3 regions of the Tersicoccus mangrovi genome follow, and region 2 is predicted to be linked to each of the others. Evidence: riboswitches for the same ligand, from Rfam matches in the RefSeq annotation. Region 2 holds a riboswitch; each other region holds the start of a gene.

The links. Region 2 has a riboswitch for S-adenosylmethionine ahead of V6N00_RS10740 (bifunctional o-acetylhomoserine/o-acetylserine sulfhydrylase). Riboswitches for the same ligand answer to the same signal wherever they lie in the genome.
Region 1: it holds a riboswitch for S-adenosylmethionine, as region 2 does, so the genes downstream of both, V6N00_RS12175 (MFS transporter) here and V6N00_RS10740 (bifunctional o-acetylhomoserine/o-acetylserine sulfhydrylase) in region 2, are expected to answer to the same signal.
Region 3: it holds a riboswitch for S-adenosylmethionine, as region 2 does, so the genes downstream of both, V6N00_RS06940 (ABC transporter ATP-binding protein) here and V6N00_RS10740 (bifunctional o-acetylhomoserine/o-acetylserine sulfhydrylase) in region 2, are expected to answer to the same signal.

What each region holds. Positions count from the first base shown of each region.
Region 1 is NZ_JBAJMW010000005.1:353,396-361,356, reverse strand. It holds gene sucD (succinate--CoA ligase subunit alpha) at 1-504, shown strand, start outside; gene V6N00_RS12185 (LGFP repeat-containing protein) at 747-2,654, shown strand; gene V6N00_RS12180 (SDR family oxidoreductase) at 2,803-3,495, opposite strand; SAM riboswitch class IV at 3,687-3,803, shown strand; gene V6N00_RS12175 (MFS transporter) at 3,840-5,246, shown strand; gene V6N00_RS12170 (LLM class flavin-dependent oxidoreductase) at 5,239-6,666, shown strand; gene V6N00_RS12165 (BCCT family transporter) at 6,744-7,961, opposite strand, start outside.
Region 2 is NZ_JBAJMW010000005.1:2,846-10,806, reverse strand. It holds gene V6N00_RS10765 (S9 family peptidase) at 1-2,231, opposite strand, end outside; gene V6N00_RS10760 (CPBP family intramembrane glutamic endopeptidase) at 2,353-3,186, shown strand; gene V6N00_RS10755 (zinc-binding dehydrogenase) at 3,183-3,965, shown strand; gene V6N00_RS10750 (C40 family peptidase) at 4,123-4,839, shown strand; gene V6N00_RS10745 (VOC family protein) at 4,864-5,502, opposite strand; SAM riboswitch class IV at 5,624-5,740, shown strand; gene V6N00_RS10740 (bifunctional o-acetylhomoserine/o-acetylserine sulfhydrylase) at 5,803-7,128, shown strand; gene metX (homoserine O-acetyltransferase MetX) at 7,125-7,961, shown strand, end outside.
Region 3 is NZ_JBAJMW010000003.1:181,513-189,473, reverse strand. It holds gene sfnG (dimethylsulfone monooxygenase SfnG) at 1-1,059, opposite strand, end outside; SAM riboswitch class I at 1,157-1,258, opposite strand; gene V6N00_RS06945 (CoA-binding protein) at 1,356-1,781, opposite strand; SAM riboswitch class I at 1,915-2,007, shown strand; gene V6N00_RS06940 (ABC transporter ATP-binding protein) at 2,017-2,889, shown strand; gene V6N00_RS06935 (aliphatic sulfonate ABC transporter substrate-binding protein) at 3,070-4,119, shown strand; gene V6N00_RS06930 (ABC transporter permease) at 4,116-4,967, shown strand; gene V6N00_RS06925 (AMP-binding protein) at 4,985-7,129, shown strand; gene cls (cardiolipin synthase) at 7,220-7,961, opposite strand, start outside.

The DNA.
Region 1 (7,961 bases), 350 kb from region 2:
CCCAACTGCCCCGGCATCATCACCCCGGGTGAGGCCCTCGCCGGCATCACCCCGGCGAACATCACCGGCAAGGGCGGCGTGGGCCTGGTCTCCAAGTCCGGCACCCTGACCTACCAGATGATGTACGAGCTGCGGGATCTCGGCTTCTCCACCGCCATCGGCATCGGCGGCGACCCGATCGTGGGCACCACCCACATCGACGCCCTCGCCGCGTTCGAGGCGGACCCGGAGACCAAGGCCATCGTGATGATCGGCGAGATCGGCGGCGACGCCGAGGAGCGGGCCGCCGAGTACATCAAGGCGAACGTCACCAAGCCGGTCGTCGGCTACGTTGCCGGCTTCACCGCTCCCGAAGGCAAGACGATGGGCCACGCCGGCGCCATCGTCTCCGGCTCCGCGGGCACCGCGCAGGCGAAGAAGGAGGCCCTCGAGGCAGCCGGCGTCAAGGTCGGGAAGACCCCGTCCGAGACCGCCGCGCTGCTGCGCGAGGTCTACTCCGCCTGATCCACCCCGCACCACACGGCACCACCACGCTCGGCCCGTTCCCGGAATCCTCCGGGGGCGGGCCGTCGTCGTCAGGCCGTCCTCGCAGGGCCTGCCGTGGCATCCGGTGACGACCCGGCGCGCCGCCCGGCGACACGCCGCACGCCGGTAGGAACGCGCCCGCGAAGAGGAGCACCGCCTAACATTCCGGGGGCCGTGCCGACAGTGAAGGGTGACCCCTGTCCCCACCGGAAGAGTTTCCGATGCGCTTGCTGCACCGCCCTGCCGCCCTGGTCCTGACGTTCCTGCTGAGTATCACCACGGTCGGGACGGTGTTCGTGGCTCCCGCCTCGGCCACGACGAGCCCGGCGCCCGGGCTGCCTCCGGCGGGCCCGATCGGTGGCGTCACGGGCGGGAGCCCCGAGTCCGTCGCCGGCGTCGGACGGGCGCCCAAGGGCAGCACGACGGCCGAGGCGAGGCAGGCCGCGCAGGCCGCCGGCGGCACGACGGCCCAGCGCGCCGGGGTCATCCAGGTGACCCTCGCGCCCGTTCAGCTGGCGGACAGCACGACGACGCTGAGCGCCACCGACGTCACCGCGGCGAAGAACGCGGTCGCCGCCGCGAGCGCCTACTGGAGCACGATGACCAACGGGCGGGTCTCCCTCACGGTCGCCTCCACGCTCACCGGCCTGAAGTCGGCGGCCACCTCCACGCAGAGCTCCTACACGATCCTCACCACCGTCAGCGACGAGCTGACGAAGGCCAACAAGTGGATCGCCGGTGACTACCGGGCCCTCGTGGTCGTCGTCCCGGGCGCCCAGCTCGAGTACGGCACGCTCGGCTACGGCATGACCACCAACGGCACGGGCGGCGAGGTCCTGCTGCCGAAGCCGGGCGCGTACACCCTCACGAACAACGTCACCGCCCACGAGTTCGGCCACACGCTCGGGCTGATGCACGCCGACGCGCTCCAGTGTGGCAGCGGCGCCTCCGACGTCGGCGCCAAAGCGGACGGCTCCTTCACCGACAGCAGCTGCTCCATCCGCGAGTACGGCGACACGACGGACCTGATGGGATACGCCCAGAACTCCCTGCCCACGATCAGCTCCAGCTTCTGGGACTACGGCGGATTCGGCCGCGGTGACGAGATCCTCGACGCCGGCGTCGCCGTCGGGCGCAAGACCTACACGCTGACGGCGTGGGAGGGCACCGCGGCGAACCGCGCGGTCAAGTTCACCGACCCCCGCAGCGGCGAGGTCTACTACCTCGAACTGCGGCTGCCCGTCGGGTACGACGTCAACACCGCGGTCGGCGGCAACAAGGGCGTCAAGATCGTCCAGCTCGGCGGCCGGACGGCGTCGAGCTCGCTGATCCTCATGCCCGACACGCACCCGTTCTCCGGGTACTACGCCACCAACCAGGCCTGGCAGGCCGGCCAGACGTTCACGACCCACGCCGGCACGACCGTGAAGATCGAGGCGATCACCGCGACGTCGGCCACCGTGACCGTCGACGCCGACGGGGGCCTCTCGGTGGCCTCCCTCCTCAGCGCGGCGGCGACCCGCAACGCGCTCGGCACGGCCCTCGCCGCCCCCGTCAGCGGTCTCGTGGACGACGGCGCCTACCAGTCCTACCAGCGCGGCGTGATCGTCTACTCGCCGGCCACCGGCGCGATGGTGTCCAAGGGCGCGGTCCGTGGGGCGTGGGGACGGCAGGGCTTCGAGAAGGGCCGGCTCGGGTACCCGACGACCGACGAGGTCTCCGGGCAGGCCGCCGGGGGCGTCTACCAGACGTACCAGGGGGCGACCATCGTGTGGTCCTCGGCCACCGGCGCCCGGATCTCCGAGGGCGCGATCCGCGGCGCGTGGGGCCGGCAGAACTACCAGAACGGCCGGCTGGGCTACCCGACGACGGATGAGGTCCGCGGGTTGCGCAACGGCGGCGTCTACCAGATCTACCAGGGCGCGACGATCCTGTGGTCCTCCGCGAGCGGCGCGCACATCGTCCAGGGCGCCATCCGCGGCGCCTGGGCGAAGCAGGGCTCGCAGGACGGGCGGCTCGGCTACCCGCTGACCGACGAGTACGTCAACGCCGCGGGGCAGGTCCAGCAGGACTACCAGGGCGGACGAATCACCTGGTCCTCGGCGACCGGCGTCCGCGTGGGGTACTGATTCCGCACACCACGCACCACGCACGACGACGGCCCGCTCCCGGTCACTCGGGGGCGGGCCGTCGTCGTCAGGGGTGTCAGTGGTCGTTCGCGGGTGCGTGCGTCAGGGCGTCGTTGAGCCGGGCGGTGGCGGCGATGTCGTCGGTGCGCTACGCGTCGCGCCGTTCGCGCCCGATCCGTGTGTACGCCTCGACCTCGCCCGCCTCGAGCGCCGCCATCGTCTCGGCGAGGAAGTCCTCCAGAGGCATCGCCCGCGCATCGGTCAGGTTGACCGGCATCAGCGCGGTCCGGGTGTAGGGCGGGGCGACCTCGATGATCTCGGGCGCCTCGCCGGCCAGCCGGTACCGCAGCGACAAGGTGTACGAGTGCATCGCGGCCTTCGTCGCCGAGTACAGCGAGGACGACGCCAGGGGCGCATAGCCGAGCATCGACGTCACGTTGAGGATCGCCGAGTGCGGGGTGGCCTTCAGATGGTCGATGAACGCGGAGATCATCCGGACGGGGCCGAGCAGGTTCGTCCCCACGACGCGGGTGAGGTCCTCGTCGTCCACCGGGGCCGCGGGGTCGTCGCCGACCATGATGCCCGCGTTGTTGACCAGCACGTTCAGGTCCGGGTGCCGGGCGAGCAGGTCGGTGGCGACGGCGGTGATGCTCGCCGGGTCGGCGACATCCAGCTCGACGCTCTCCATGCCGGGGTTCGCCGCCGTGACCTCGTCCAGCACGGCCGCCCGGCGGCCCGCGATGATGACGGTGTTGCCGCGTCGCCACAGCTCCTCGGCCAGGGTCCGGCCGATGCCGGTGCCGCCGCCGGTGACGAGGACGGTGTTGCCCGTCAGTTCCATGCTTCTCCCTTGCGGTGGGCGTCCCACTGTCGCGCGTGGGCGCTGTCAGCCTGCTGATCTTCTCGCCGTCGATCGTACGGTGGGCCGGCGGTCGGCTCCGCTACCACGTCGGTCAGGACGCGCGGATGACGAAACGTGACGGCCGGGTGGTCGCGCATCCTCGCCGTCGGCCGTTAGCGTGGCCGACGAAGAATCATGAGTTCCAGCCATGCGGCCCTGGCCGGCTGGACGGCAACCCTCGCCGCTGTCGTGGGGTGCCCCAGGTGACGATTCGGCCCGCGTGCCAACGCCGTGGGCAAGGATGGCGGCCTGAAGGGCACGCCCGGATTCCCAAGGGGGAACCCATGCTCGACGCCAGCAGGAGCGCGCTCACCCGCAAGCGCATCCTCGGATCGGCCTTCGTCGGCACCACCATCGAGTGGTACGACTTCTATCTCTACGGCACGGCCGCGGCCCTGATCTTCTCCACCCAGTTCTTCCCGCACGGCTCGGCACTGGGCGGGATCCTCGCCTCCTTTGCGACCTTCGCGATCGCCTTCTTCTTCCGGCCGATCGGCGGCATCATCGCCGGGCACCTCGGCGACCGGATCGGCCGCAAGTCGCTGCTCGTCATCTCGCTGCTCACGATGGGCGTCGCGACCACCGGCATCGGGCTGCTGCCCACCTTCGCGGTCGGCGGCTGGTTCACCGTCGTCGCCGTCATCGTGCTGCGCCTGGCGCAGGGCCTGTCGGCCGGCGCCGAATGGGGAGGGTCCGCGCTGCTCTCCGTCGAGCACGCCCCCGCCCAGCACCGGGGCTTCTTCGGCAGCTTCACCCAGATCGGCTCGGCCGCGGGGATGCTGCTGGCGACGTCCGCGTTCGCCGGCAGCCGCGCCGCGCTGGGGGAGCAGGCGTTCCTCGCTTGGGGATGGCGGCTGCCGTTCCTGGCCAGCGCCCTGCTCGTCGCCGTCGGCCTGTGGATCCGGCTCGGCGTCAAGGACGCCCGCGAGTTCACCGAGGTGCGGGAGGCCGGGACTACCGCGGCCGCCCCGGTCCGCGAGGTGCTGCGCCACCACTGGCGCGGCGTGCTCGTCGCGATCGGGCAGCGCCTCGTCCAGCCGGCCATCTACTCGATCCTGACCGTCTACACCCTCACCTACGTGACCGCGAAGCGCGGCGACGCAGGCAGCGTGCTGGCCGCGGTGCTGATCTGCTCCGCGCTCGGCCTGATCTCGGGGCCGTTCTGGGGCGGCCTGTCCGATCGCTGGGGACGACGGCGCATCAGCCTCATCTCGGCCGCCCTGGGCGGGGTGCTGGTGTGGCCGTACTTCGTGTTCCTCGACAGCGGGCCGCTCGCCCTCCTGCCGCTGGTCTACATCCTGGCCATGAACGGCATCCACGACGCCATCTACGGCCCGCAGGCCGCGTGGTTCGCCGAGCAGTTCCCGGTGCACGTGCGCTACAGCGGCGTCAGTCTCGGCTACCAGATCGGCACTATCCTCTCCGGCGGCCTCACGCCGTTCATCGCCGCCGGCCTGCTCGCCCTCGGCGGCAACGCACCGTGGCTGATCTGCGCGTACATCAGCGTGCTCGCCGTCGCCAGCGTGATCTCCGCGGCGGCCGCCGCCGACCCGGTGGGCGACGCCCGTCGCGCCGGGCTGGAGCTCGACGCCGACGCCCCGACCGATGCCGCCGTCACCGGCTCCGACCCGGTTCCCGCCGGTGTCGGCGCGGCGGCGGCCTCACAGACGAAGGGATTCACCCGTGCCTGACAGCTCGACCCGACCGAACGAGAACCGACCGAACGAGAACCGAGCGAACGAGACGCGGCCCCTGCTGCTGAGCGCCTTCGACATGCCCACCCCGGTGCACCAGAGCCCGGGACTGTGGCGCCACCCCGAGGACCGCAGCAGCGAGTACACCGACATCGGCTACTGGGTGCAGCTGGCCCAGACCCTCGAGCAGGGCGGCTTCCACAACCTGTTCTTCGCCGACGTGCTCGGCCAGTACGACGTCTACCGCGGCAGCGCCGACGAGGCCGTCCGCGGGGGCGTGCAGTACCCGCTGCTGGACCCGACCGTGCTGGTGCCCGCGCTCGCGCAGGCCACGACGCGGCTCGGTTTCGGCGTCACCGCGTCGACCGGCTACGAACACCCCTATCTGCTGGCCCGGCGCCTGAGCACCCTGGACCACGTGACCCGCGGCCGTCTCGCGTGGAACATCGTCACCTCCTACCAGGACTCGGCGGCCCGGAACCTGGGGCTCACGCAGCAGCTCGGTCACGACGCCCGGTACGAGCGGGCCGAGGAGTACCTCGACGTGCTCTACAGACTCTGGGAGGGGACCTTCGACGACGGCGCAGTCCGCCGCGACCGGGAGTCCGGCGTCTACACGGATCCCGCGGGCGTGCGCGGCGCGGGGCACGAGGGCGAGGCCTTCTCCGTGCCGGGCCCGGCGCTGGTGGAGCCCTCGCCGCAGCGCACTCCGTACCTGTTCCAGGCCGGCGCCTCCTCCCGCGGGCAGCAGTTCGCGGCCCGGCACGCCGAGGCCATCTTCCTCATCGGGCACACCCCGCAGGTCGTGGCCGGCTGGGTGCGGACCATCCGGGAGCAGGTCGCCGCCGAGGGCCGCGACCCCCGCAGCGTCAAGATCCTCACCGGCGTCACGGTGATCGCGGACCGGACCGACGAGGCCGCCCGGGAGCGGCTGGAGAGCTACCGGCCGTACGTGGACGTCGACGCCGCGCTCGCGCTGTTCGCCGGGTGGACCGGAGTGGACCTGTCCACGGCCGACCCAGACGCGCCGCTCGAACACGCCGTCACGGACGCCAACCAGTCCGCGCTCGCCGCGTTCACGAAGCTGGACGCCGACGCGCGGTGGACCCCGCGCCGGCTCGCCGAGTTCGTCGGCATCGGCGGCCGCGGCCCGGTCATCACCGGCTCCGGCGCGACCGTGGCGGACGAGCTCGAGCGCTGGGTCGCGGAGGCGGACGTCGACGGCTTCAACGTCATCTCGGCGGTGCGGCCCGCGGACACCGAGTCCTTCGTCCGCCGCGTCAGCCCCGAGCTGTTCCGCCGCGGCATGCTCGAGCCGGCCCGGGCCGGAGCGACGCTGCGTGAGACGCTCTCCGGTGCGGGTCCGGCGCTGCCGGCCGACCACCACGGGGCCGGCTTCCGGCACGCCCGGGTCTGAGACACGACAGCACGACAGCACGAAGGGCGGTCACCGCGCGGTGGCCGCCCTTCGTCGCTCTCATGCCGGCAGCGGGATCATTCCCGCTGCCACGGGAATCGGAGCCGCCGGCTGCTGCCCGCGTAGATCGGCTCGCCGCCCGCCGTCGCGTCGACGGCCGGGATGGCGCCGGTCTCCGGGGCGTCGGACCGGCGGGTGACCAGATCGAACTTCTGGTGCCCGTGCTCCTCGACCCCGTCGCGGATGGTCCGCCGCATGATCGACTCGGAGAGCTGCCGCCGCAACCAGATGGGGTCCCGCTGCAGGTCCTTCACCAGCGCCACGCACAACAGGACCATCACGATGACGAACGGCAGCGAGGACACGATCGTCATGTTCTGCAGCCCCGTGAGGGCCTCGTCGGGCTTGTCCCCACCGGCCAGGAGCATCACCGCCGCGACGGCGCCCATGAGCACGCCCCAGAACACGACGAGCGGCTTGCGGGGCTCCATCGTGCCGTTCGAGGAGAGCGAGCCCATGACGATCGACGCCGAGTCCGCTCCGGTGACGAAGAAGATCGCCGTCAGGATCATCGCGAGGATCACGAGGGCGCCGAGCAGCCACGGCTCCAGCGCCAGGTTCTGGAACATCACGTAGATCGTCGAGCTCGAGTCGCTGATCGCGTCGGCCAGGCCGCCGTCCGGGTTCTGCTGGAGCTGGAAGATCGCCGTGCCGCCGAAGATGGCGAACCAGATGACCGAGATGACCGAGGGCACGAGCAGCACCCCGGTGACGAACTGCCGGATGGTGCGCCCGCGGCTGATCCGGGCGATGAACAGGCCGACGAAGGGCGTCCAGGAGATCCACCACGCCCAGTAGAAGATGGTCCAGCCCGAGAGCCATGCGGCCATCCCGTCCCCGCCGGTCGCGGAGGTCCGTGACGCCATCTCGGCCAGGTCCCGGAAGTAGTCGCCGACCGCCGCGGGGATGAGGTTGAGGATGAACAGCGACGGGCCCACCACGAAGATGAACACCGCGAGCACGACGGCCAGCACCGAGTTCGTGTTGGCGAGCCACTGGATGCCGCGTTCGATGCCGGAGACCGCCGAGGCGACGAAGGCGGCGGTCAGCAGGGCGATGATGAGCACGAGCACCGGGGTGGCGCTCTCGCCGATCACGCCGTTGAACTGCAGCCCGGCGCCGATCTGCAGGGCGCCGAGGCCCAGGGAGGCGGCCGAGCCGAACAGCGTCGCGAAGATCGCGAGCATGTTGATCACCTTGCCGCCCCAGCCGTCGACGCCGCGGCGCCCGAACAG
Region 2 (7,961 bases):
GCGCCGCCGTGGCCGCCGTCCATCTCGGTCTTCAGCACGATCGGCTCGCTGCCGGTGCCGACCTCCCGCAGACGGGCGACCCACTTGGCCGGCTCGACGTAGAACACGCGGGTGTCGTTCAGGCTCGTGATCGCCGCGATCCGCGGGTACGCGACCGGCGCGATGTTCTCGTAGGGGGAGTAGTCGCGCATGTAGGCGTACACCTCGGGGTCGGTGATGGGGTTGCCCCACTCCTCCCACTCCAGCGCCGAGAGCGGCAGTTCCGGGTCGAGGATCGTCGTGAGCGCGTCCACGAACGGCACGACGGCGACGATCGCCCGGTACCGCGACGGCGCGAGGTTCGCGACGGCGCCCATGAGCAGGCCGCCCGCCGAGCCGCCGGTCGCGACGATCCGCGCCGGATCGGCCCACCCGGACTCGACGAGGTAGTCCGTGACGTCGACGAAGTCGGTGAACGAGTGGCGCTTGGCGAGCTTCTTGCCGTCCTCGTACCAGGGTCGGCCGAGCTCGCCGCCGCCGCGCACGTGCGCGACGACGAACACGACGCCGCGGTCCAGCAGGGAGAGCCGGGCCACGGAGAAGCTCGGATCGATGCTGATCTCGTACGAGCCGTACCCGTACTGGATGACGGGATTGTTCCCGTCCGGCTCGACGTCGGCGCGCCGCACGATCGACACCGGGATCTGCACGCCGTCGCGCGCGGTCGCCCACGCCCGCTCGGCCCGGTAGGCGCTCGGGTCGTAGCCGCCCAGGACGGGCGTCTCCTTCCGCAGCGCCAGCGCCAGCGCGGCAGAGCCGTCGGTGGGACCGTCGGAGGTCCCGGCGACTCCGTCGAGGCCCGGGAAGTAGTCGTAGACCCGCGGCGGGGTGAGGAACGACGTGTACGTCAGCCGCGCGACGGGCGCCTCGTACTCGGCGCCGACGAGGGACGCCGAGTACAGCTCCTCCTCGAACCGGGGCTCCGTCTCGGGCCGCTGCTCGGGCGTGCCGAGACCGGCGAGCTCGATGACCTGGACCCGCTCGGTCGTGTCCTTCCGCGCCGCGACGAACAGGTGCGAGCGGTTGGAGGCGATGCCGCTCAGCCGTACGGTGGTGCGGTGCTCGACGACGGGCGTCCACGTCTGCTCGGCCACCGGCTTGCCGGCGTCGGCCGGGTCCATCAGGGCGATCGCGGAGTTGACCGCGTGCCGGTTGTGGAGCAGGACGAACATGTCCTTCCCGTCCAGCAGCACCGGCTCGACGTCGTACAGCACCCGGTCCGCGCGGTCGATGACGATCTGGAAGGCGCCGTCGACGCTCCCGTCCGCCCCCGCGGGGTCCTCGGCGCTGCCCAGGCGCTGCAGCCGCGTCTCGCTGTACTCGGAGTTGCCGGAGGTGACGACGAGCCAGCGCCGGTTGGCGGAGATCTCGGCGCCGAGCCACAGGCCCGGGTCGTTCTCGCGGGCGACGACCTGGTCCTGCGACGACGGTGTGCCGAGCACGTGCCGGCGCAGCTCGTGGGGCCGCCAGGCGGCGTCGACCACCGTGTAGTAGAGGCTGCGCCCGTCGGGGTGGAACTGGGCGTCGTAGAAGGTGTCCTCGATGACGTCGGGCAGGGCCTCACCCGTGCGCAGGTCCTTGACGCGGATGGTGAACCGCTCGTCGCCGGCGCTGTCGACCCCGTAGGCGAGCAGACCGCCGTCCTCACTGACGGCGAAGCTGCCGAGCGAGAAGAACGGCAGGCCGTCGGCCTCCGCGTTGCCGTCCAGGAGCACCTGCTCGCCGTCGAGCGGGACGCCCGGCTCGATCACGGGCGGCTCCCAGTGGGCCAGCTCGCTGCCGTCGCCCTCGGCCGCAACCCGGCAGTGGACGGCGTGCTGGCCGCCCTCGACGGTGCGGCTGTAGTACCACCAGCCGTGCCGGCGGGACGGGACGGACAGGTCGGTCTCCTGGGTGCGGCCCTTGATCTCGTCGAAGATCGTGTCGCGGAGCCGCTGCTGGCCCGCGGTGACGGCGTCGGTGTAGGCGTTCTCCGCGGTCAGGTGCGCCAGCACCTCGGGATCCGTCTTCTCCCGCAACCACTCGTAGTCGTCGACCAGGGTGTCGCCGTGGTGAGTGCGCTCCTTCGGGATCTTCCGGGCCACGGGTGCCGGGGGCAGTGCCGTGCGCGTGGTGCCGGAGCCGGTGGCAGAGGGCGAACCGTGAGGCGGGGTGGTGCCGTCGGCGGGAGTCGGAGCGGAGTGGTCGGTCATGCCTCGATCCTAGGAGCCGGGGTCCCGGGACGGGGCGCGATCCGCCCACCGCGGACAACACCCGCCGCAGGCGCCGCGATGTGCCGGGAGACCGCCGAGGTCGGTCGTCTAGGGTGTGGGCGTGCCCGCTGACTCCGCCGCGACCGACCGCCTCGAGGCGTTCCCGGTCGCCACCGGCCCGGACCGCCGCCGTCTGCGGTTCGAGATCCTCATCGTCCTCGGCCTGTCCCTGGGCGAATCGGCCGTGTACGCCGTCGTCCAGCTCATCGACAAGCTGACCACCGGGCCCCTCCAGGGGCAGACCAGCACCCTGAACCAGGCGCGCAGCAGCCGCGAGTACCTCGACCTGACCTACCAGGTGCTCGACATCGGCTTCTCGCTCGTGCCGGTGCTGCTCGTGCTGTTCCTGCTCGCGGGCTCGGTCTCGGGGGGAGGCGCCGGACGTCTCCATGGCGCGGGCATCCGGCCGCTCGCCCGGCTCGGCATCGACCGCACCCGTCCGTGGCGGGACCTCGGCCAGGGCCTCGCCCTCTTCGCCGTCATGGGCGGAGGCACCCTGGCGCTGTACGCCGCCGGTCACGCGTTGGGCATCACGACGACGCTCGTACCGGCCGCACTGGGCACCTACTGGTGGACGCTGCCCGTCCTCACCCTCTCCGCGGTGCGCCACGCCGTGCTCGAGGAGGTCATCGTCGTCGGCTACCTGACCCTGCGGTGGCGGCAACTGGGCTGGGCGACCCCGGCCGTCCTCGTCGCCAGCGCCGTGCTGCGCGGCAGCTACCACCTGTACCAGGGCTTCGGCCCGTTCCTCGGCAACGTCGTCATGGGCCTCGTGTTCGTGGCCTTCTTCCTCCGGGTGCGCCGGGTGTTGCCGTTGATCGTCGCGCACGCCCTGCTCGACATCAGCGCCTTCGTCGGGTTCGCGCTGCTCGGCAAGGCCACCGGCTTCGGCTGAGCACCTCGCGTCACCGACACCCCTCGACCCCGAACTCCCCAGGAGAGCACCATGCTGGCCGTGCGAACCGTCGCCGCGCAGACCCTCGAGCACGTCGACCTGCCCCGGACGGTGCCCGCCGCGGGGGAGGCGCTCGTGCGCATCGAGTACGTCGCCCGTGCGGCACCGACCTGCATATCTACGAGGACGACTACGCCTCCGAGCTGCCGATCGTCCAGGGCCACGAACTCTCCGGCACGGTGGTCGAGGTGGCCGACGACATCGTCGGGGCCGACAGGCTGGACAGGGCCGACGCCGTCGCCGCCGACACCCTCCCGGGCCGGCTGGGCCTGGCGCGGGAACTCGGCGCCGATCACACCCTGCTGATCGACCCGGCCGCGCCGTTTCCCGCCGATCGGCTCGCCGCCGCGCTGGGCGACACGGCTCCGGACGGCCCGCCCCTCGTGCTCGAGGCCACGGGGGTGCCCGCCGTGCTGGCGGACGCGCTCGACGTCGTCGCCCCCGTCGGCCGCGTCGTGCAGATCGGCATCTCGGTGCGGCCCACGTCCTTCCCGTTGAGCGTGCCGCCGTTCAAGGAGGTCGACCTGCTCGGCAGCCGCAACAGCCAGGGCCTCATGCCGCAGGCGCTGGACTTGATCGCCCGCCACCAGGACGCCGTGCGCCGGCTCATCACCCACCGGTTCGCGGTGGCCGACCTCGTGGCGGCGTTCACGACGATGCGGGACCCGGACCAGCACGTCGGCAATATCATCGTCGACATGCCGGGCGACACGCCGTGACCTGAGGATTCCCAGCAGGATCGCAGGGCCGGCCCATGGTCAGGAGCACATCGCCTGTCCTAGGGTGAGGATCACCGGCCGACGTCGTCGACCGCCACGCGAGCCGTCCCCTGGAACGAACCGGGCATGCAGGATCGCGGAATCCGACGGGGGATCCATGAGCACGAAGCACGCCCGGCACCGCGCCGACACCATCCGTTCCGGCAGCACGGGTTCCAGCAGCACGCGTTCGGGACGCACTGCCCTCACCCGGTACGGCCGCCGCGCCGCCACGGTTGTCGTCGTCGGGGCCGTCACCGGAGCCGCCACCCTGGGGCTCGCGGCCCCCGCGCAGGCGCACTGGCTGGTGACACCGCCACCCGTGACGGCACCGGCATCCGCCACCACCACGACCCCGGTCACGGGGGAGGCGTGGCCCATCCCGGACACCGGCATCCGCGCCACCCTGCCGACGACGCTCGGGCCGGTGACCACGTGGCGTACGCCGACGGCCGCGGTCGCCACCGGGAACGCCGGGGCCCTGCGCAACGCCATCATCGCCACGGCCCAGACCGGCGTGGGCCATCGCTACCTGTGGGGCGGCACGTCGCCGGTCACCGGATGGGACTGCGGCGGCTACGTCAGCTGGGTGCTCCGCCAGCACGGCTTCGATCTGCCCGTGCTCGGCGGCGACGCCATGGCCACCGCGCTCGGGGCGCAGCAGATCCCGCTCGCGGAGGGCCGGCCCGGGGACATCATCTGGATTCCCGGTCACCACATCGGCATCTACGACGGCAACGGCGGGGTGTACGAGGCGCTCAACCCGGTGCAGGGCACGATGCACGTGCCGTACCACGGGGGACTGCTGATCCGGCTGCCCGTCAAGGACAGCTGACTTCCTGAGCGACGAGCGGCGGCGTCAGATGGTGACGGTGCCGCGCGGGGTCTCGAAGGTGACCGACAGGACGCCGGGGGTGCCATTGGGGGCGACCCAGTCGACGTCGAGGTCCTCCAGCGCGTCCCGGACGTCCCGGCCCAGCCAGTCCGTGACCCGCGAGGGGGACCCGGCGATCTGCAGCCGCGCGAGCGTGATGTCGGTCGGAGCCGCGTTGGAGGGGTGCAGATCCGGCGGGCTGATCCAGGACAGCAGGAACGGCACCTGCGGGTCCGCGATGAGGCCCTTGACGCCGATCTGCCGCCACTGCAGCTCACGGCCGTCGGGGAACTTCCGGTTGCCCGGCACCGCATCCCGCCCGAGCCGCTTCTCGAACAGGGCGAGGTCCGCGACGCTGACCACCCAGCCGAGCCAGCCGCCGCCGAGCTCGGACCGGGCGCGGACCGCCTGACCGAACGGGGCGCTGTCGGCCGAGGGGTGGTCGAGCACCTCGACGACCTCGATGTAGCGCTCGTTCTTGAGCGGGAAGATCGCGTTGCGGGTACCGAACCGGGGGTGGATGCCACCGGTCACCGGCCGCATGCCGAGGGCCTGGCCGATCTCGTCGGCGCAGGCGCTCAGTCCGGCGGGTCCGCAGGCGAACGAGACGTGATCCAGGCGCATGCCGACATCCTTGCACCGGCGCCCCGCCGACGCTGGTTAGGTGACCCTAATCACGTCCCGGTGGTGACGTCGAGAGTCATCGACTTGCGCGCTGGGGCCGGTGCACCGAACACTGGTGCGAGGTCATGAGTGTCAGCGACATGCAGCCCCGGCTCGCTGACCGGCAACCCTCCTACCGCGGTGGGGTGCCCCGGGTGAAGACCTGGCGCCGCGCACACGCGCGTCGCAAGCGCGGGCCGGTGTGCCCCGGGGACGGCTCGACCGGCCCGGACTCGCCGGCTCCTGTCCGAGAGGCATGGCATGTCCGACTCCTGGTCCTTCGAGACCCGCCAGATCCACGCCGGTCAGCAGCCCGACCCCGCCACCGGGGCGCGGGCGCTGCCGATCTACCAGACCAGCTCGTTCGTCTTCGACGACGCGGACCAGGCGGCCTCCCGCTTCGCCCTGGCCGAGCTGGGCCCGATCTACACCCGTATCGGCAACCCGACCAACGAGGCGGTGGAGAACCGGGTCGCCTCCCTGGAGGGCGGCGTCGGCGCTCTGCTGCTCGCCTCCGGGTCGGCCGCCGTCACGTACGCGATCCTCAACGTCGCCGAGGCCGGTGACCACATCGTCGCCAGCCCCTCCCTGTACGGCGGCACCCACAACCTGTTCCACTACACGCTGCCCAAGCTCGGCATCAGCGTCGACTTCGTCGAGAACCCCGACGACCCGGCCTCCTGGGCCGCCGCCGTCAAGCCCACCACCAAGGCGTTCTTCGGGGAGAGCATCTCCAACCCGCGGCAGGACGTCCTCGACATCGGCCCGGTCGCCGACGCCGCGCACGCCGCCGGGGTGCCCCTGATCGTCGACAACACGGTGGCCACCCCGTGGTTGATCCGCCCGATCGAGCACGGCGCCGACGTCGTCGTCCACTCCGCGACCAAGTACCTGGGCGGGCACGGCAACGCGATCGCCGGCGTGATCGTCGACGCCGGCCGGTTCGACTACACGGCCGAGCCGGGCCGCTTCCCGGGCTTCACCGAGCCGGACGAGTCCTACCACGGGCTCGTGTTCGGGCGGGACCTGGGGGAGGGCGGCGCGCTCGGCGCGAATCTCTCCTACATCCTCAAGGCGCGGGTCCAGTGGCTCCGCGACACCGGCGCCGCCGCGAGCCCGTTCAACGCGTTCCTCATCGCGCAGGGCCTCGAGACGCTGAGCCTGCGCATCGAGCGGCACGTCGCCAACGCCGAGAAGGTGGCGGCTTGGCTGGAGGAGCGCGACGACGTGCTCTCCGTCGCCTACGCCGGCCTGCCGTCCAGTCGGTGGTACGAGCTCGGCCGCAAGTACGCGCCGAAGGGTGCCGGTGCGGTCATCGCGTTCGAGCTCGACGGCGGCGCCGACGCCGGCCGCCGGTTCGTCGACGCGCTGACCCTCCACTCGAACGTGGCCAACATCGGGGACGTGCGCTCGCTCGTCATCCACCCCGCCTCCACGACGCACAGCCAGCTCTCCGACGTCAACCAGGCGACCGCCGGCGTCAGCCCGGGGCTGGTGCGCCTGTCGGTGGGCCTCGAGCACATCGACGACATCCTCGCCGACCTCGAGACCGGTTTCGCGGCCCTCCGGGAGGCCCGCGCCGCATGAGTGTGCTCCCGCAGCACGTCGCCCGCTCCGCCCTCGCCTCCCTGGGCGGGGCGGCGGGCGCCGTGCGCTTCGCGTCCGTGGGCGACCTGCCGCTGGAGAACGGTGGCGTGCTGCCCGACGTCGTGCTCGCGTACGAGACGTGGGGCACCCTGAACGCGGACGCGTCCAACGCCGTCCTGGTCCACCACGCGCTGACCGGCTCCTCGCACGTCGCCCGGGGGGATACCGACGTGGCGGGTTGGTGGGACACGTTGGTGGGGCCGGGACGGCCGTTGGACACCGACGAGGTCTTCGTCGTCTCGATCAACATGGTGGGCGGTTGCTACGGGTCGACGGGGCCGTCCTCGCTCGCCCCGGACGGCCGACCCTGGGGCTCACGGTTCCCGCAGATCACGCTGCGGGACGCGGCGAACGCCGAGAAGCGGCTCGCCGAGGCGCTCGGCATCGACGTGTTCTCGCTCGTGATGGGCGGGTCCATGGGCGGGGCGCGGGCGCTCGAGTGGGCGGTCACACACCCCGAGGCGGTGCAGCGGTGTGCGGTGCTGGCCATCGGCGCGTCCTCGACCGCGGAGCAGATCGCGTGGGCGCAGCCGCAGCTCCTCGCGATCCGCAACGACCCCGACTTCGCGGACGGGAACTACTACGACGGGCCGGCGCCCTCGGCGGGGCTCGGCATCGCCCGCCGGATCGCGCACATCACCTACCGGAGCGAGGCGGAACTGGGTGCCCGGTTCGGCCGCAAGGCACAGGCGGGGGAGGACCCCTTCAGCGGCACCAACGCCGCCCGCGGCCGGTACGCCGTCGAGAGCTACCTGGACCACAAGGCCACGTCG
Region 3 (7,961 bases), on a different contig from region 2:
CGCGGCGACCTCCTCCTGGAAGTGCAGGTAGCAGGTCAGCAGCAGGTTCACGCCGTGCTGCTTGTAGGCGACGATGCGCTCCGCGATCTGCTCGGGAGTGCCGATCAGCTGGGTGCGGAATCCGTCGTTGTACTGGACGAGGTCCTCGAACGAGGAGTCCGCCCACATGCCCTTGCCGTCCTTGGTGGCCGGGCCGGCCTCCTGGACGGCGTCGTGGAAGCCCTCGACGGCGGGCCGGTGCGCCTTCTCGACGATCTCCCGCAGCGTGTCCCGGGCCTCCTTCTCGCTGTCCCGGGCGATGACGAACCCGTTGAGCCCGAAGCGTGGGGCCGTCCGGCCGATCGCGGCGGCCGAGGCGTGCACGTCGTTGAACTGCTCGTCGAACCCGTCGAAGTCCTTGCCGTTGGAGAAGTACCAGTCGGCGACGTGGCCCGCGGCGATCCGCGCGGCGGTCGAGTTGCCGCCGAAGAAGACGTCCGGGTGGGCGCGGCCGGGCACGTCGACCGGGGCGGGGGAGAGCGTGAAGTCGGAGATGTCGTAGTACGTCCCGTGGAACGAGAAGTCCTGCTCGGTCCACAGCCCCCGCAGGATCGAGATGAACTCCTCGGTGCGGGCGTACCGCTCGTCGTGCTCGAGCCAGGGCAGCCCGAACCCGTCGAACTCGGCACGCAGCCAGCCGGAGACGATGTTCACGGCGGCCCGGCCGTTCGAGATGTGGTCGGCGGTGATGATGTACTTCGCCAGCACGCCGGGGTGCCACATGCCCGGGTGCACGGCGGCGATCACCTTGAGCTTCTCGGTCGCGGCGAGCAGGGCGAGGGAGAACGACGTCGCCTCGTGCTGCTTGTCCGCGCCGTAGCTGGCGGCGTACCGGGTCTGCGAGAGGGCGTACTCGAAGCCGGCGTCCTCGGCGATCCGGGCCAGCTTCTTGTTGTAGTCGAAGTCCCAGCTCGTGCGCTGCTCGATCGTGGAGACGACGAGGCCGCCGGAGACGTTCGGCACCCAGTACGCGAACTTGAGGGGCTCGGCGAGATTGACTCGCTCGTCGATGCTGCTCATCGGGCTTCCTTCACTGACGTACCGCTCGCGGGTCCCGGCAATGCGCAGCCGGACAGGGGACGGCCCTGGCCGATGCTCAAAGATTGCTGTGCGCTCTCTTCCATCGCTTCTGGCGGTAGCACCGTGTGGTCAGCGGTTTCTTCGACCACGGTTGCTGCGGCGTCATCGATCCAGATCTCTCGGCCGCTCGGGATGGTGCTGCCATTGTGCTCCGCCGTCGTCGGGCGGATCAACCCGTGTCCGCCATGCGGCGTCACGTCCCGGCGTGAACTCGCGGGAGCGACCTCGGGCTTCGTCTACAGGCCGAAGCGGGGCGCCTCGATCGCGGGGCAGGTGTCCATCACGACGTCGAGCCCGGCCGCGGCGGCCCGGGCGGCGGCGTCCTCGTCGACCACGCCGAGCTGCAGCCACACGGCGCCCGCGCCGACGGCGATGGCCTGATCCACCACGGCACCGACCTTCGTCGAGTTGACGAAGCAGTCGACGACGTCGACGGGACCGCCGGCCTGCACGGCGTCGGCCAGCGTGCGGTGTCCCGGTTCCCCCAGGGCCGCCTCCCCGCGCGGGTTGACCGGCAGGATGCGCATGCCGAGGTGGTCCCGCAGCATCGCCGCGATGCGGGGCGCCACCCGGCGTGGGTTCTCGCTCAGGCCGACGACGGCCCAGCGCCCGGGCGTCGTGAGCAGGCGGCGGATCGTCTCGGGGTCGTTCCGGTGGCTCATGGCTTCATTCTCCGCCCCTGTTCCCGCCGGCTCGTCGATCGAGTCGGCGGTGGGGGTCGAGTGTGACGCGCCGTGGCGGTCCCGCCGCCGACCGACTTGCCGGACGGCCCCGTCGTGCCGTTACAGTGGCGGCATACCATCCCGAGCGGCCGAGAGATCTGGCTCGTCGACGCCGCAGCAACCCACCGATCCGTCGGAAGGGTGCTACCGCCAGGATCGATGGAGTTGATCTCACGTGTCTCTGTTCTCGCCCGCGCGCCATGCCGCCTCCGGGGTGGCCGACCCGGCGGACTCCCCGCACTTCTGGAGCGACGGGGACGCCGGCATCACCTTCGACGGGGTCGGCCGCAGCTTCGGCCCGCACGACGTCCTCGCCGGTGTCCACCTGGAGGTGGCGCCCGGTGAGGTGATCGCGGTGCTCGGCCCGAGCGGCTGCGGCAAGTCGACCCTGCTGCGCCTCGCCGCCGGGCTGGACGCCCCGAGTGCCGGGTCCGTCGTCATCGGCGACGCCCCGGTGCGCCCCTGGGACCCGCGCTGCGCGGTCGCCTTCCAGGAACCGCGCCTGCTGCCGTGGCGCACGCTGCGGGAGAACGTCGCGCTCGGGCTGCCCCGCACCGGCCGCCGCCGGACCGCTGCGCAGGACGCCCGCATCGACGAGCTGCTGGCCCTCGTGGGCCTGTCCGGATTCGCCGGTCACCGCCCGCGGGCCGTCTCCGGCGGCATGGCGCAGCGCGCCTCCCTCGCCCGAGCGCTGGCACGCGACCCGCAGGTGCTCCTGCTCGACGAGCCGTTCGGCGCCCTCGACGCCCTCACCCGCCTGAAGATGCAGGACCTCCTGCTCTCCGTGCACGACGCCTCCCCGGCGACCATCCTGCTCGTCACCCACGACGTCGACGAGGCGCTCCAGCTCGCCGACCGCGTCGTCCTCCTCGGCTCGACCGACGGCGGCAGCACCGGTCAGGTCGGTGTGGGAGCACCCGGTCGGGCGCCCGCGGGCGTGCGCTCCGTGCACACCGTGCCGGGGTCGCGACCTCGGGACCGTGGCTCGGCCGATCTGGCGCGCATGCGCGCCGACCTGTTCACCGCGCTCGGCGTCGACGCCCACTGACCGCCCGCCGGTCCACCGGATCAGCGAGCCGGCGAGCTGCGCGGTCCCGCAGCGCCGCGGCCTGCGCCCGTGGCGCGACCGTGTGCGCACCCCTCCCGTTCGACCCTGTTCTGTTTCGCTCCACCTGTCCCTTCTTCTCCGTACCATCACGTCGTCCGTCTCGACCTCCAGAGGATCACCATGGCCCGCCGCCCTGCCCGTCTCGTCCGCTCCGCCCTCACCGCCGTCGCCGTCGTCACCGCCGCGACCCTGACCCTGACCGGGTGCGCCGGCGAGGGCTCCGGCTCGTCGACCGCAGCCGCCGCGGGCGGGGGTGGCAACGGCAAGACCCTGACCATCGACTTCGCCACGTACAACCCGCTCTCCCTCGTGATCAAGCAGAAGGGCTGGCTCGAGGCGGCGCTGAAGGAGAAGGGCGTGACCGTCACCTGGGTGCAGTCCGCGGGCTCGAACAAGGCCAACGAGGCGCTGCGCTCGGGTGCCATCGACGTCGGATCCACCGCCGGCTCGGCCGCGCTGCTCGCCCGCGCCAACGGCTCGCCCATCCGCACCGTCGACATCTACTCGCAGCCCGAGTGGTCCGCGCTCGTGACCACCCCGAAGACCGGCATCACCTCGGTGGCCGACCTGAAGGGCAAGTCCGTGGCCGCGACCAAGGGCACCGACCCCTACTTCTTCCTGCTGCAGGCGCTCGCCGCCAACGGCCTCAAGGCGTCGGACATCACCGTGCAGAACCTGCAGCACGCCGACGGCCGCACGGCGCTGGACAACGGATCCGTGCAGGCCTGGGCCGGTCTTGACCCGATCATGGCCGCGGCCCAGAAGAACGGCGACAAGCTCTTCTACCGCAACGTCGCCTTCAACACCTACGGGTTCCTCAACGCCCGCGAGGACTTCCTCAAGAGCCAGCCCGAGATCGCCCAGACCGTCGTGAACACGTACGAGGCGGCCCGGGCGTGGGCCAAGGGACACACCGCGGAGACCGCGGCGATCCTCGCCGACGTCGCGAGCATCGACAAGACCGTCGCCACCCAGGTGATCGCCCGCACCAACCTCGGCGTCGACCCGGCACCGGGTGCGAAGCAGCGGGCCGTGCTGCAGAAGGTCGGGAAGATCATCGTCGACTCCGGCGACGTCAAGGACGCCGGCACCGTCGACGCCGCCCTGAACGCCCTGCTCGACGACGAGCTGGTCACCAAGGCCGATCCCTCGGCGGTGACCACCAAGTGAGTTCGCCCGTCCCCGACACCCGGGTCGACGCCCCCACGGCGGCCTCCACAGCGGGCCCGGCGGCGCGCGGGGCGTCAACCCCCGGCCGCCGCCGGATCCCGCGCGGCCTGCGCTGGGCCGCCGGCCTCGTCGTCCCCCTCCTGCTGCTCGCCCTGTGGCAGGTGACCACCGCCCTCGGCGTGTTCACGCCCGTGCAGCTGCCCCCGCCGGCCGATGTCCTGGCCGCCGGCGTGGAGCTGCTGCGCCGCGGGCAGTTGGGCACGCACGTGTGGATCTCCACGCAGCGCGTCCTGCTCGGGTTCCTCCTCGGGGCCGTCGTGGGCCTGGCCGCCGGCGCCCTCGTCGGGCTGTCCCGGCTGTCCTCCCTGCTGTTCGCGCCCACCATCGGCGCCTTCCGGGCCGTGCCGTCGCTGGCCTGGGTGCCGTTGCTCCTGCTCTGGATCGGCATCGGTGAGAACTCCAAGGTCCTGCTCATCGCCATCGGCGCGTTCTTCCCCGTCTACACGACGGTCGCGCTCGCCCTCCGCCACGTCGACCCCCACCTGGTCGAGGCAGGCCGGGCCTTCGGCTACGGCGGTGTGCGGCTGCTGCTGACCGTGCAGCTGCCCGCGATCCTGCCCGCCGTCGTCTCGGGGCTGCGGCTCGCGCTGGCCCAGGCATGGCTGTTCCTCGTCGCGGCCGAGTTGCTCGCCTCCTCGATGGGCCTGGGCTTCCTGCTCATCGATTCGCAGAACAATGGACGGACGGACCGGCTGCTGCTGGCGATCGTGCTGCTCGCGATCCTCGGCAAGGTGACCGACGCGGTGCTGGGCCTCGCGCAGCGGGCAGCGGAACGGACATGGGCATGACGGACGGAGTGATCGAGATGGACGACGGGGTGCGGACCGGCCTGACCGCCGAGGACGAACGACGCGGGGACGTCGTCAACCCCGCCCACGAGGGCGACGAGGCACGCGTCGCGTTCTGGGAGCGGCAGGCGCAGCGGCTGGACTGGGCTCAGCCGTGGCACACGGCGCACCGGTTCGAGCCGGCGGCCGCCGTTGCTGGACAGGTGACGGACGACGGCGAGCCGGTCTACGCCCCGCCGGTCATCGAGTGGTTCGCCGGCGGCAAGCTGAACGTGGCGTACAACTGCGTCGACCGGCACGTCGAGGCCGGCCGCGGCGGCCACGTCGCCCTGCACTTCGAGGGCGAGCCCGGCGACCGGCACACCTACACGTACGCGGACCTGCAGCGGGAGGTCAGCCGCGCCGCCAACGCGCTCGAGAAGCTCGGCGTCGTCGCGGGGGACCGGGTGGTCATCTACCTGCCCGTCATCCCCGAGACCGTCATCATCACCCTGGCGTGCGCCCGCATCGGCGCCGTCCACTCCCTCGTGTTCGGCGGGTTCTCGGCCGAGGCGCTGCGCTTCCGTGTCGAGGACACCGGGGCGAAGGTGCTCGTCACGTCCGACGGGCAGTACCGGCGCGGCGCCGCCGTCCCGGTCAAGGGATTCGCCGACGCCGCCGTCAGCGGCACCAACAACATCGAGCACGTCGTCGTCGTGCGCCGCACCGCCAAGCCCGGCGCCGCGAGCGGTCGACCCGGCGTCGTCCCGATCGGCGCGCGCGGCGCCCGGTCGACCGCCGAGAGCGCCGTGCCGTGGACCGAGGGCCGGGACGTGTGGTGGCACGAGCTGCTGGCCACCGTGCCGGACACCCACACCCCGATCGCCTTCGACGCCGAGTCCCCGCTGTTCATCATGTACACCTCCGGGACCACGGGCCGTCCGAAGGGCCTCGTGCACACGATGGGCGGCTACCTCGTGCAGACCGCCTACACGCACGCGCTGCTGTTCGACCTGCTGCCTGCGGCGGTCGGTGCAGCCGGGGAGAGGAGGGTCGACGAGCTCTCCACCGCCGTCGATCCCGTGCGGCGGGACGCCACCGTGCACTGGTGCACCGCGGACCTGGCCTGGGTCACCGCCCACACGTACGAGATCTACGGGCCGCTGGTCAACGGCGTCACCGAGGTGATCTACGAGGGCACCCCCAACACCCCGCACTTCGGGCGACACCCGGAGATCATCGAGCGGTACGGCGTCACGAACTACTACACGGCGCCGACCCTCGTCCGCTCCCTGATGGGCGCCTTCCCCGACGGCGTCCCGGCCACCTACAACCTCGACTCGGTACGCCTGATCGGCACGGTCGGCGAGGCCACCAATCCCGAGGCGTGGCGGTGGTTCCGGCAGCACATCGGCGGCGGCGCCGCGTCGGTGATCGACACGTGGTGGCAGTCCGAGACCGGATCGACCATCCTCTCGCCCCGGCCGCACGACGCCGCGTTCGACCGGGAGGACGGCGAGCCCGGCGGCCCCAAGCCCGGGTGCGCGACCCGCGCCCTGCCCGGCGTCAACGCGTCCGTGGTCGACGAGGACGGCAACCGGTCCGCCCCCGGCGCGCAGGGCTTCGTCGTCGTCGACGCGATCGGCCCGTCGATCGCGCGCACCGTGTGGAAGGACCCGCAGCGCTACGCCGACTCCTACTGGCGCCAGTACGCCGACCGGGGCTGGTTCTTCGCCGGCGACGGCGGCCGGTACGACGAGGACGGCGACATCTGGATCCTCGGCCGGGTGGACGACGTCATCAACATCTCGGGGCACCGGCTCTCGACGATCGAGATCGAGTCGGCGCTCGTGACCCACCCGGACGTGATCGAGGCGGGCTGCGCGCCCATCGGCGACCCGCTCACGGGGCACGCGGTCGCCGCGTTCGTCGTGCTGCGGGCGGGGTCCGCGGTCGACGCCGACGAGTTGCGGGCGCACGTCGGCGCGGTGATCGGACCGATCGCCAAGCCGAAGATCGTCGTCGCCGTCCCGGACCTGCCCAAGACCCGCTCGGGGAAGATCATGCGGCGCCTGCTGACCCAGCTCTGGGAGGGCACGACGCTGGGGGACACGACGAGCCTGCAGGACGAGTCGTCGGTCGACGGGATCGCCCGGGCGGTCGCGGACCAGCAGGGGCGCTGATTCCACTCGTCGACTATTCGATTTCTGGGCTCTCCCGCGCGGTAGAGCCCAGAAATCGAATAGTCGACGCGCCAGCGGGCACGCCCGCCCTCACATCAGGGCGCTGGTGAGCCGGCAGACGTTGTCGAGGAACTTCACGGCGAGCGGGCGGTTCCGCCACTCGTCGAGATCCAGAGTGGAGCTGTTCTCGCGGTACCGGGCGACGACGGCGTCGAGGGCGCTCACGAAGTCCTTGCCGTGCACGAGGGTGGAGACCTCGAGGTTGAGGGCGAACGAGCGCATGTCCATGTTCGAGGAGCCGACGACGGCCACCGCGTCGTCGATCACGATGGCCTTGGTGTGCAGGATGGTCGGCGACCGGTACAGATAGATGCAGACCCCGGCTTCGAGCAGTTCCTCGTAGTACGAGCGCTGCGCGTGGTAGACGAAGAACTGGTCGCTGATCTCGCTGACGTACAGGTTGATCCGCACCCCGCGCTGGGCGGCGCTCGTCACCGCGGACAGCGAGGACTCGTCCGGCACGAAGTACGGGCTGACGATGTCGACCCGGTCGAGCGCGTGGTAGAGCACCGTGTTGATCATCCGCAGGTTGTTCTCGTTCTCGAACCCCGGACCGGAGGGGACCACCTGGGTCATCAGCCCGCCCGACGCCTCGGTCGGCAGCGCGTCCTGCGCCTCGTGGATGAGCAGCTCGTCCGTCTCCGAGTACCAGTCGGTCACGAAGAGGGCGTTGAGGGCGTCCACGACGGGCCCGATGCCGCGCAGCCACAGGTCCTCCCACTGCAGGCCCCGGCGGCGGTTGCGGCGCTTGTTGTAGGAGCGGTCGATGCAG